Regions from separate parts of the Clostridium felsineum DSM 794 genome, predicted to be linked through region 1. Evidence: predicted binding sites of a transcription regulator. Region 1 holds the regulator's gene; each other region holds the start of a gene.
What was found. Region 1 encodes HrcA, which represses chaperone genes, less so after heat shock. Its sites were predicted from a motif close to TGTTAGCACTCNNNNNNNNNGAGTGCTAACA; they were not measured.
Positions count from the first base shown of each region.

Region 2: the regulator HrcA is predicted to act here: its motif matches at 2,603-2,633, upstream of htpG (molecular chaperone HtpG).
Region 3: the regulator HrcA is predicted to act here: its motif matches at 1,871-1,901, upstream of groES (co-chaperone GroES).

Region 1 is NZ_CP096980.1:1,913,868-1,918,094, reverse strand. It holds gene dnaK (molecular chaperone DnaK) at 1-1,263, opposite strand, end outside; gene grpE (nucleotide exchange factor GrpE) at 1,284-1,892, opposite strand; gene hrcA (heat-inducible transcriptional repressor HrcA) at 1,908-2,942, opposite strand; gene hemW (radical SAM family heme chaperone HemW) at 3,129-4,227, opposite strand, start outside.
Region 2 is NZ_CP096980.1:590,478-594,704, reverse strand. It holds gene CLFE_RS02835 (nitroreductase family protein) at 1-481, opposite strand, end outside; gene htpG (molecular chaperone HtpG) at 634-2,508, opposite strand; gene cls (cardiolipin synthase) at 2,705-4,227, opposite strand, start outside.
Region 3 is NZ_CP096980.1:1,393,789-1,398,015, reverse strand. It holds gene groL (chaperonin GroEL) at 1-1,468, opposite strand, end outside; gene groES (co-chaperone GroES) at 1,508-1,795, opposite strand; gene CLFE_RS06530 (TIGR01906 family membrane protein) at 2,109-2,780, shown strand; gene CLFE_RS06525 (TVP38/TMEM64 family protein) at 2,789-3,493, opposite strand; gene CLFE_RS06520 (DNA-3-methyladenine glycosylase family protein) at 3,543-4,227, opposite strand, start outside.

The DNA of each region.
Region 1 (4,227 bases):
TGCAGCCATTTTTCTTTCACCTTGAACTATATTTATCTCAACTGATGGTTGGTTATCTGCTGCTGTTGAGAACACTTGACTCTTTCTTGTTGGTATTGTTGTATTTCTTTCTATTAAAGCAGTAGCAACTCCACCTAAAGTTTCAATTCCAAGTGTTAATGGTGTAACATCAAGAAGTAATACATCTTTTACATCTCCTGTTAAAACTCCAGCTTGAATAGCTGCACCAATAGCAACACATTCATCAGGGTTAACTCCCTTTGATGGCTCTTTTCCTGTGTAGTTTTTAACTGCTTCTTGAACAGCAGGAATTCTTGTTGAACCACCTACTAAAACTACTTTATCTATATCGTTTATTGAAAGTCCAGCATCGTTAAGTGCTTTCTTCATTGGCTCTATAGTATCCTTAACAAGTCCCTCTGTTAACTCATTGAATTTTGCTCTTGTAAGGTTCATATCTATATGTTTTGGACCTGTTGCATCAGCTGTTATAAATGGAAGATTTATATTGGTTTGAGTTGAAGATGATAATTCAATTTTTGCTTTTTCAGCAGCTTCTTTTAATCTTTGAAGTGCCATCTTATCATTTCTTAAATCAATTCCATTATCTTTTTTGAATTCTTCTGCAATGTGATCCATTATCTTTTGGTCGAAATCATCTCCACCTAAACGAGTGTTTCCGTTTGTAGATTTAACTTCAAAAACTCCATCTCCAAGTTCAAGTATTGATACATCGAAAGTACCTCCACCTAAATCATAAACGAATATTTTTTGGTTAGTATCCATTTTATCAAGTCCATAAGCAAGTGATGCTGCTGTAGGCTCATTTATTATTCTAAGAACTTCAAGTCCTGCAATTTTTCCAGCGTCTTTTGTTGCCTGTCTTTGACTATCATTAAAGTAAGCTGGTACTGTTATAACTGCTTGAGTAACAGTTTCTCCAAGATAAGCTTCAGCATCTGCTTTTAATTTTTGAAGAATCATAGCTGAAATTTCTTGTGGTGTATAGTTTTTATCATCTATAGCAACTTTTTCAGAAGTTCCCATTTTTCTCTTTACTGATATTATTGTTTTATCTGGATTTGTGATAGATTGTCTTTTTGCAACCTGTCCAACTAATCTTTCTCCATTTTTTTGAAAAGATACAACGGATGGAGTTGTTCTTGCACCTTCTGAGTTTGCTATAACTACTGGATCTCCACCTTCCATAACAGCTACGCATGAGTTTGTTGTTCCTAAATCAATTCCAATTACTTTTGACATTATAAAACCCTCCTATATATTTAGTTGGCAACTTTAACCATACTATGTCTTAAAACTTTATCTCCTCTTTTATATCCTTTTTGTAGGACTTCAACTATTTCATTTTCTCCATAATTTTCATCTTCTATATGCATAACTGCATTGTGAAAATTAGGATCAAATTCTCCCTCACCAGGTATTTCTTCAATACCTAATTTTGATAAAGAATTTTTAAACTGCTTTTCGACCATCTCGACACCTTTTTTTATGTCATCTAAACTACCCTCTGTAGCAGCAGCTCTCTCAAGATTATCAAGTGTTGGAAGCATTTCATTTATTACATCGCTACAAGCATCTGTATAAATTCCTTCTTTTTCCTTTGCAGTTCTATTTCTATAATTTTCATATTCTGCACTTAATCTTAAAAGTCTATCCTTTACAGTATCTAATTCATTTTTGAGCTTTTCATTTTCATCTTTTAATTTTAGATTTTCTTTATCAAGTTTTTCCTTAGCTGTCTTCAAATCTTTAAGCTCCTTATCAGAAGATTCTTCTTCCACTACTTTTGTATCTTCATTTGAAGCATTTTCTTCTTCATTAGATACATTTTCTTCTTTCATTGTCAAATCTTCATTATTTTTTTCTTGCATAAGCTCACCTCTTACCTACTCACTATTATTCATTTTATTTAAATTATTATTAATCTGGTCTACTACTTCCATAATGACTTTGATTACTTTAGAATAAGGTATCCTTGTTGGTCCTATAATTCCTATAGTTCCAAGTGGTCTTCCATTATACTTATATACTGAAGATACTATACTAAATTCCTTAGCTTCCTCTATATTATTTTCATTTCCAATGTTTACTGTAATTCCATAAGAAGGATTAAACAAATTATCTAATATTCTTCTATCATCAATAACTGATAAAAATTCTTTGGCCTTTTCAATATCCTTAAACTCAGGATAATTGAATATATTCATAGTACCTTCTTTATAAACCTCAGTAGAATCTGCCTCTTTTAAAATATCGTAAAGATTTGGAATTATGCAATCAAATATATGGTCATATTCTTGTAGATCCTTTTTAATATTACTTATAACCTCAAGATTTATTTGTTCGATAGTAAGTCCCTTGAGTCTAGAATTTAATATATTAGTTATTCTCTCAAGCGTACTATTCTCTATAATAGATTTTACTCTAATAACACTATTTTTAATCATACCACTATCTGTAATGAATACACATAGAATCATGTTTGAATCTATATTAATTAAGTTTATTGACTTAATACAACTTTTTTTAGCTGATAATGACTTTACTACACATGTAAGCTTTGTCATTTCAGATACCAAGGACATTGCCTGCTTTACAATTTTATCTATTTCATAAAGTGCACTATCTAATATTTTTGCCTTTATAAGCATTTCTTCTTCTATTGACATGCTTGGTACTTCCATAAGTTTATCAACATATAATCTATAACCTTTGTCTGAAGGCTTTCTTCCAGAAGAGGTATGGAGTTGTTCAATATAACCCATTTCCTCTAAGTCCGCCATTTCATTTCTTATAGTAGCAGAACTTATTCCTAGATCATACTTTTTTGCAATAGTTCTTGAACCAACAGGCTCTCCATTATTTATATAGTCATTAATTATAGCCTGAAGAATCTTGAGTTTTCTTTCCTCCATTTCCATATTATCACCTCTTTATTAGCACTCACTCTCTTTGAGTGCTAATGACTATGTTTATAAAATATCACCTGTCATTACCTTTGTCAACTTTTTATATTTTGATAAAGTTATCTTATTCCTTGTTAGATGTCATTTAAGTTAATTTTATAGTATTTTTCTAAGAATTATTCGTTATTATTCTTTATATCACTACAAAATAAAATCACACATTATAGAATTGGATACTTGAATACCCCTCTCAGATAGGAATAGACGCCTATTATCTAAAATTATCATTTTTTCATCTACGTATTTTTTTATGATATCACCATATACAGTTTTTATATCTACATCAAATTTCACTTTAAATTCTGTTACTGATATACCTTCAGTTTTTCTAAGTCCTAAAAACATGAATTCCTCCATATTTTCTTTAACAGAATTATAATGACTCTCCTCTACCACACTATCACCATTTGAAATTTGTTCTATATATCTTTTCACATCACCTGTATTTCTATACCTCTCCTTATTAAAATACGAATGAGCTGATACACCGCAACCTATATAATTATCAAGTTCCCAATATATAAGATTATGCTTACATTCTTTTTTCTTTAAAGCAAAATTTGAAATCTCATATTGTTTATATCCATTTTCTTTTAAAAAATCACATGCAAAAGAATACATATCTCTTTCTTCATCTTCATCTGGAAGTTTTAATTTGCCACTCTCCCTCATTTTATAATAAGGAGTACTCTCTTCCACTATTAAGCTATAGCTAGATATATGTTCTGGTTTTAATGAATTTATAAACTCTAAAGACCCTTTAAAATCTTGTAAGGTTTGATTTGGAATTCCAAACATTAAATCAACATTAATATTATTAAATCCTAAATCTCTGGCTTCTTTAAAGGTATTCTTAAAATCATTTAACGTATGTATTCTTCCAAGTTTTTTTAAAAGCCTATCCTGACATGCTTGAAGACCTATACTAAGTCTATTTACTCCCATATTTTTAAATGAAATCAACTTTTCTTTTGTAAATGAATTAGGATTACCCTCTACTGTAAATTCAATATCGCTGCTCTTTTTAACCTTGTCTAAAGCATTAGTTAATATATTTAGAGCCTCTATAGATAGAAAACTTGGAGTACCACCTCCAATAAAAATACTTGTAAAAGTTTTATTTAAACTTACTTTTTTTATTTCTTTTGATAAAGCCTCCATGTACGGAATTATCAAATCTTCCATATATGTGTATGATGGAAAGTCACAATAAAGACACTTGCTTTTACAAAACGGTATG
Region 2 (4,227 bases), 1.3 Mb from region 1:
CTTCTTTTACTGCATCATCAATAAGTGGATTATAATGCTGAAGGGTAGCTCCGAGTCCTTCTAAGGAGAGTGCGTTCCACACATTTATTTGAAGCATCCCTGATGATTGCTCAGACCAAATAGGAAAATTACTTTTGTATAATGGAAATTGTTCTTGAAGACCCTTTACTATATTTTGATCTTCAAAATATAGTATTGTTCCATATCCACTTTTAAATGAATTTATTTTTTCTTCTGTAGTACTAAAGCTGTTTTCTGGTACTATTTTTTTAAGAACTTCTTTTGTAATATCCCAAAGTTTATCATGTTTTTGCCCAAATAAAATAACAACTCTTGAACTTTGGGAGTTAAAAGATGATGGTGTTTCTTGAACTAAGAGTTCTATTATTTCTTTTATTCTATCATCAGAAATTGTACTTTCTTTACTTATTCCATAAATACTTCTTCTTTGTTTTACTACTTGATAAAAATCCTTTTCCATCTAAATCACCTCATTTTGATTTTTCTAAACTATTATGTCCTAATACATACATCTTAATCTTATTTATAACTAATATCAAGTAATAATTATTATTGTGTGATATAAAAAAATAGAATGTGGGAAAATAGCCTCCACATTCCATCTTAATCTATCTACTTTATTAAACTTGCTACGTCATTTGCAAATTGCACTGGATCTTCTATAGGAAGTCCCTCTATTAAAAGTGCCTCATTATATAGAAGACTTGCATACTTCTTTAATTTATCTTTGTCATCTGTAAATGCAGTCTTAATAGCATTAAACATTTCATGATTTGTATTCACTTCAAGTATTTTTTCAGCTTTAACATTATTGCTATCTGGCATCATTTTAAGTACTTTTTCCATCTCAATAGACAGCTCTCCATCATTTGAAAGACAAACTGGATGAGTTTTTAATCTACTTGATGCTCTTACTTCTTTAACTTTACCATTTAAAGCTTCTTTCATAAAATCAAATAATTCTTTATTATCTTCTGTTTCTTTTTTACTTTCTTTTTCATCAGCTTCAAAGCCTAAATCCTTACTTGAAACAGATTTAAATTCTTTTTCCTTATACTTCATTAACATTTTAATTGCAAATTCATCTACATCATCTGTGAAGTATAATATTTCATATCCTTTATCTTTAACAACTTCTGTCTGCGGAAGTTTTTCAATTTTATCGTTATTTTCACCTGATGCATAGTAAATATATTTTTGATCTTCTTTCATTCTTGAAACATATTCATCAAGTGTTACAAGTTTTTTCTCTGTTGAAGAATAGAACATAAGTAAGTCTTGAAGTACTTCCTTATTACTTCCAAAATCAGAATAAACACCATATTTCAATTGTCTACCAAAACTTTCGAAGAATTTAATATAATTTTCACGATCATTTTTAGCCATTAATAGCAGTTCATTCTTAATTTTATCTTTTATTTTCTTAGCAATAAACTTAAGCTGTCTGTCATGTTGAAGAAGTTCTCTTGATATATTTAAAGATAAATCTGGAGAATCAACTAGACCTTGAACAAAGCTAAAATAATCTGGAAGTAAATCTCCACATTTTTGCATTATCATTACACCATTTGAATAAAGCTCTAACCCCTTTTCAAATTCTTTTGTGTAAAAGTCATATGGAGCACTTGCAGGAATAAATAAAAGAGTATTATAGCTTACAACACCTTCCACATTAGAATGAATGGTCTTAAGCGGCTTATCATATCCAAAGTGCTTATCTGTATAGAAATTATCATAGTCTTCTTGTTTTAATTCATTTTTATTTTTTCTCCATATTGGAACCATACTATTTAAAGTTTCATCTTCAAAATATTCTTCTGTTTCCTTATCATTGTCAGCTTTAGGTCTTGTCTTTTTAGTCATCATCTTTATTGGATATTTTATGAAATCTGAATACTTTTTAATAAGTTCTCTCAATTTATACTCATCTAAATATTCATCATACTTTTCATCTTCAGTATTTTCCTTCATCTTTAATATAATTTCAGTTCCAGGTGTATCTTTTTCACACGCTTCTATAGTATATCCTTCTACACCTTTTGAATCCCATCTATAAGCTTCATCTGCGTCAATGGAACGACTTATTACAGTAACATCTGCTGCTACCATAAAGGCTGAATAAAATCCAACTCCAAATTGACCTATTATATCCACTCCTTCTTTTGCTTCATTTTCGCTTTTAAAAGCAAAAGAACCACTTTTAGCAATAGTACCAAGATTGTTTTCTAATTCTTCTTTTGTCATTCCTATTCCTGTATCAGTAATTGTTAGAGTTTTATTATCTTTATCTGCTGCAATTCTTATGTAAAAATCATCTTTATTGAAAGTAATATTTGTGTCAACAAGCGAACGATAGTAACACTTATCAATAGCATCACTTGCATTTGATATAAGTTCTCTTAAAAATATCTCTTTATTTGTATAGATTGAGTTAATCATTAAATCGAGAAGTCTTTTAGATTCTGCCTTAAATTCTTTTACAGCCATTTTTATCATACCCCTTCACTTGATTTATATTTAAATGTCTAGATAACCAAACAAAATGCATTGTATGGTTATTGAATTATTTTACTTTGCCTTTTGTTAGCACTCTACATCATTGAGTGCTAATTTTATTTTAGCAATTATTGAGATTTTGTCAATACATTTTCCCTTATTTAACAAAAAAGTTATAAACATTTTCTTACATTAAGGGTGCAAAAATTCTTAATACAACACGCCACAAAGTACTATACCATTTAACCTTTTTTATGTCCTCTCTTGTAACCTCATAACTACTTTTTAATGTATTAATAAAATCTTTTTTTATATCATAAACACTTTGGGTCTTGTATAACCATACACCACACTCAAAATGAAGATATAAGCTCCTAAAATCCATGTTTATACTTCCAACTACACCATACTCATCATCTGAAACATATGTTTTTGAATGTATAAAGCCTGGAATATACTCATAAATTTTCACTCCGCTTTCAATAAGTATTTTGTAATACGATTTGGTAACAGCATTAACGATTTTCTTATCTGGAATACGTGGTGTGATAATTCTTACATCCACTCCTCCTTTTGCTGCTGAAGTCAATGCCATTACCAGTTCATTGCCTATTACCAAATATGGTGTTGTAATATAAACATACCTATTTGCCTTATTTATTAAGTTCATATATATAATTTCTGATACAGTTTCGTTGTCTAATGGGCTATCTGCAAAGGGCTGAACATAACCTTTTATAACTGTGTTATGCTTTTTTATTTCTGTTTTAAAATCATAAAAGTTTTCATCTATTCCCCTTAAAAAATTCCACATTGATAAAAACATAGCAGTAAAATTCCAAACTGCCTCGCCTTCAACCATAATAACAGTATCTTTCCAATATCCATACTTTTGACGTTTGTTTATATATTCATCTGCTAAATTTATACCGCCTGTAAAACCAACTATACCATCAATTACTGCAATTTTTCTATGATCACGATTATTAAACTTAAAGGATACTATTGGAAGTACAGGATTAAAGACGCAGCACTTAATGCCTATCTTCTCGAGAGTTTTGTGGTATCCATTGGGCAGCGTAAACAAACATCCCACATCATCATATATAACTCTAACCTCTACTCCCTCCTTTACTTTTCTGGTCAATATTTCAAGAACACTATCCCACATAACACCCCTACCTATAATAAAATACTCAAGAAATATATATTTTTTTGCTTTGCTAAGCTCTTCTTTTATTTTTTTAAAGGCCTCTTCCCCTGTAGAAAAATATTCAGTACTACTATTTTTATATGGAGGAAACAGTGAATAATTTTGAATATATCGTGATTGACTAGCCGCAGCTTCACTCTCAAGCCTTATATCCTTTAATACTTCTTCTTTCTTTACTACTGCAAATCTTAGCTTATCTATTATAACTGTCATTTTTCTCTTAGTTCTTCTACTTAATTTACTTCCTCCAAAAAACAAATAAAATAGACCTCCAAAAAGAGGAAAAAGAACTATAGGTACAATCCATACAATCTTATATGCTGGATTTGTATTTTTATATAATATATACAAAACCGCTACAATACTTAAGACAATATTAATTGCATAAAAGAAAATAAAGTATTGATTGAACTTTATTATCACAAAGGTTAAAACAAACAACTGCAAAAATGCAGAAATAAGTATAAACGTAACTCTATGAAATATGAATTTTAAAA
Region 3 (4,227 bases), 520 kb from region 1:
CTACATTTAACATATCAACATATTTTTCATGTAATGCATCAAATCCAATGCCTTTATCACTTTTTATTATTTTCTCTATAATTACTGAACCTTCAAGTCCTGCATTTGCAGCTATTTGTCTTACTGGTTCTTCAAGTGCTTTAATTATTATATTTATACCAACTTGAATATCTGGGTCTTCAGAAGTTAATTCTTTTACTTCTGGTAATACATTAATATATGCAGTACCACCACCAGCAATTATACCTTCTTCAACAGCTGCTTTTGTAGCTGCAAGCGCATCTTCAATTCTCATTTTTCTTTCTTTTAATTCAGTTTCTGAAGCAGCTCCAACTTTTATAACTGCAACTCCACCAGCAAGTTTTGCTAATCTTTCTTGTAATTTTTCTCTATCAAAATCAGAAGTAGTTTCTTCTATTTGACCTCTTATTTGAGCAACTCTGTCGTGGATTGCGTTCTTGTCGCCTCTTCCATTTACAACTGTAGTGTTTTCTTTAGATATTTTAATGCTTTCAGCACTTCCAAGATCCTCAACTTTTACATCCTTAAGATCTTTTCCAAGTTCTTCAGATATAACTTCTCCACCTGTAAGAATTGCTATATCTCTTAACATATCTTTTCTTCTATCACCAAAACCTGGTGCTTTAACAGCAACACAGTTAAATGTTCCTCTTAATTTATTAACAACTAATGTAGCTAAAGCTTCTCCTTCAACATCATCAGCTATTATAAGTAATTTCTTACCTTGTTGAACTATTTGCTCAAGAAGTGGAAGAATTTCTTGTATATTTGATATTTTCTTATCTGTTATTAATATATATGGATCATCAAGTACAGCTTCCATCTTTTCTTGATCTGTTACCATATATGGACTTAAATATCCTCTATCAAATTGCATACCTTCAACAACATCAAGCTCTGTACCCATTGATTTTGATTCTTCAACAGTTATAACACCTTCGTTGCCTACTTTTTCCATAGCATCTGCTATTAATTTTCCTATTTCAGGATCTGCTGCTGAAATTGAAGCAACTCTTGCTATATCTTCTTTTCCATTAACATTTTTTGATATTCCTTTAAGTCCTTCAACTGTTTTTTCTACAGCAAGTCTTATTCCGCTTCTTATAAGCATTGGATTAGCTCCAGCTGTAACATTTTTTAATCCTTCTCTTATTATTGCTTGTGCAAGAAGTGTTGCTGTAGTAGTTCCGTCTCCTGCTACATCATTAGTTTTTGTTGCAACTTCTTTAACAAGTTGTGCTCCCATATTTTCATATGGATCTTCAAGTTCTATTTCCTTTGCTATACTTACTCCATCATTTGTTATAAGTGGTGAGCCAAATTTTTTATCTAAAACAACATTTCTTCCTTTTGGTCCAAGAGTAACCTTAACAGTATTTGCAAGCTTATCTACACCTTTTTGCATAGCTCTTCTTGCTTCTTCTCCGTATAATATTTGCTTTGCCATTTAGAATCCCTCCCTGAATTATTAACAATTTATGTGGTCTTATTCTTCTACTATTCCTAAAATATCGTCTTGTCTTAAAATTAACAATTCTTGATTATCAAGCTTTATTTCTGTTCCACTGTATTTAGAGAAAAATACTCTATCTCCTGTTTTAACTTGCATTTGAACTTCTTTACCTTCTACAACTCCACCAGGACCTACAGCAACAACTTCTGCCATTTGAGGCTTTTCTTTAGCTGAGCTAGGTAATACTATACCGCTTTTAGTAGTCTCCTCTGCTTCTAATCTCTTAATAACAACTCTGTCACCAAGTGGTCTAATTTTCATTTTTAAACCCCTCCTTAAAAATATGTTAATTTTTTTATTATATTAATTTACTTTTAGTATAAGCTTATTTTAACTTGTTAGCACTCGTTAATCTTGAGTGCTAACACAATTATTATAATAAATAATACTGAATATATTAGCAAATATCAATTTTACCTTATAAGCCTGAATTTGCTAGATATATTTTAATTATAAGTAAATACTTCTTGTTTTTATTGTTTTTCTTACTTTTTCACATATCACTATTTGTGTATAATATTTATTATACAGGAAATAATCATTAAATAAATTTTATATTGTAAGGAATGATTAAATGTCTAAATTATCTAACTTTCTACAAATAATATTATCCATACTTATTTTTACTTTCTTATTTTCAATGATAATAAACTTAACCATAAACTTTAAATATCTTTATTACTATGATATAAAGGCATTAAATATAACATCTAATTTTAACAGTACTGTAGAGAGCTACACTGGGAAAAAGATTGTGTTAAACGATTCTAAAGTTAAAGAAGACTATAACTATATGATTTCTTATATAAATGGAGCTACCCCTAAAAAAACCTTTAATCTACCAAATTTGCCTTCTTCTTCTCATGGTCAAATTCATTTTATGGATGTAGAAAACCTTATAAAAAAAGTTAATATGGCAGCTTTTTCTATATTTTTACCAATTCTAGTTGGAATTATACTGTGCTTTAAAAAAAGAAAAAAACTTTACCTTAAAATCAGCTCACTTATGCTTTTTATTATTCCTATTATCATTGGTATACTATCCTTAAATGGTTTTTCTAATGTCTTTATAAAGTTCCATGAACTGTTTTTCAACAATAATTATTGGCTCTTTGACCCAGCAGATGATCCTGTAATATTAATATTGCCTGAAGAATTTTTTCTTCACTGCTCTATATTAATATTAATATTATGTTTTATACTAGGAGGCATATTAATGAAGCTATACAAATCAAAGAAATTCTAAGATTATTCTCATTTTTTAGACTTTATATTAGATATTTGATTTAATATGTATTTTCCTTTAATAACACCTATACCAAATAAAACAACTGCAATAACAGCTATTATAATCATCATCTTTATATTACCCTTAGTTATTGTATTTCCAAAATAGGCAGAAACAAATATGCCTGGTAGTCTTCCTATTGTAGAATAAAGTATAAAATCTCTACCTTTTACCTCAGTTATTCCACATACATATGCTAAAATATCCTTAGGAAGACCTGGCACTAGATAAATAAGTGTTATTACATACTTTATTTCACCATTTTTAATTAGTTTTTCAAAGAAACTTATATTATTTTTTCCTGATATTTTTTTTACAAAAGGTCTGCCCAATTTGTTGGAGATATAAAAAGCCGCTGCACTTCCTGCTGTTATTCCTAACACAGATATCAGTGTTCCAAGCATTGTTCCATATATATATCCACCTGCAATCTGAATTATTTCACCAGGTATAAAAAATGCGACTACTTGGAAAAACTGTAAAACAAAAAATGCTAAAAAGCTAAACTTTCCATAAGAAAGAATAAAAGCTTTTACTTTTTGCGGACTTTTTAATATATAAAAATACTTAGAATAATATACATATCCAACATATATTAGAAATGCAAGCAAAATCACTCCTAATATATGCAATCTATACTTTTTTAGCTTATTATATAAGTTTCTTATCAAAACCCATCCCTCCCTTAGTAAAAACACATTCTGCTATTGATTATATCTCTTATAACTTCAAATTATTTTCTCTTGCATAATAAAATAAATACTGCTGTGCAAAACCTGATAAATCTCCAAATTTTTCTCTTCCAAAGTCTCTTATTTTTTTCAAAGATACATCCGGTGCAACATAAAGACTCATCATAGCCTTCTTTACCCAGGTATCTACAGGGAATGCTGAGTACTTTTGCATTGAAAAAAGCATTATACAATCAGCAACCTTGGGTCCAACTCCCATAATTTTTTTAAGTTCCTCATGACATTTATCATCATCCAAACTTTTTATATAGTGTAAATTAAACTCTCCATTATATATCCTGTCTACTGTATCTTTTAAATACTTAGCCCTAAATCCTGCCGTACATTCTTCAAAATCCTTCTCAGTAAAGTCATGAAGCTCATCTACTGTAGGAAAGGCATAATATGTCTCACCTTTATATTGAAGCTTCTTCCCTGCCCTCTCACTTATGTTATTTATACATTTCTTTATCATTGGTATTCTATTATTTGCCGAAATTATAAATGATAAAAGCATTTCAAATGGATCTTGTTTTAAAATTCTTATTCCTGATCCGAAATCTACTGATTTTTTTAATAGAGGATCCTTACTCAACTCCTCTTTTATTTCACTATAATCTCTATACAAATCAAAGTAGTCACTCCACACATTTTTAAATTCTTTTTCACTAATG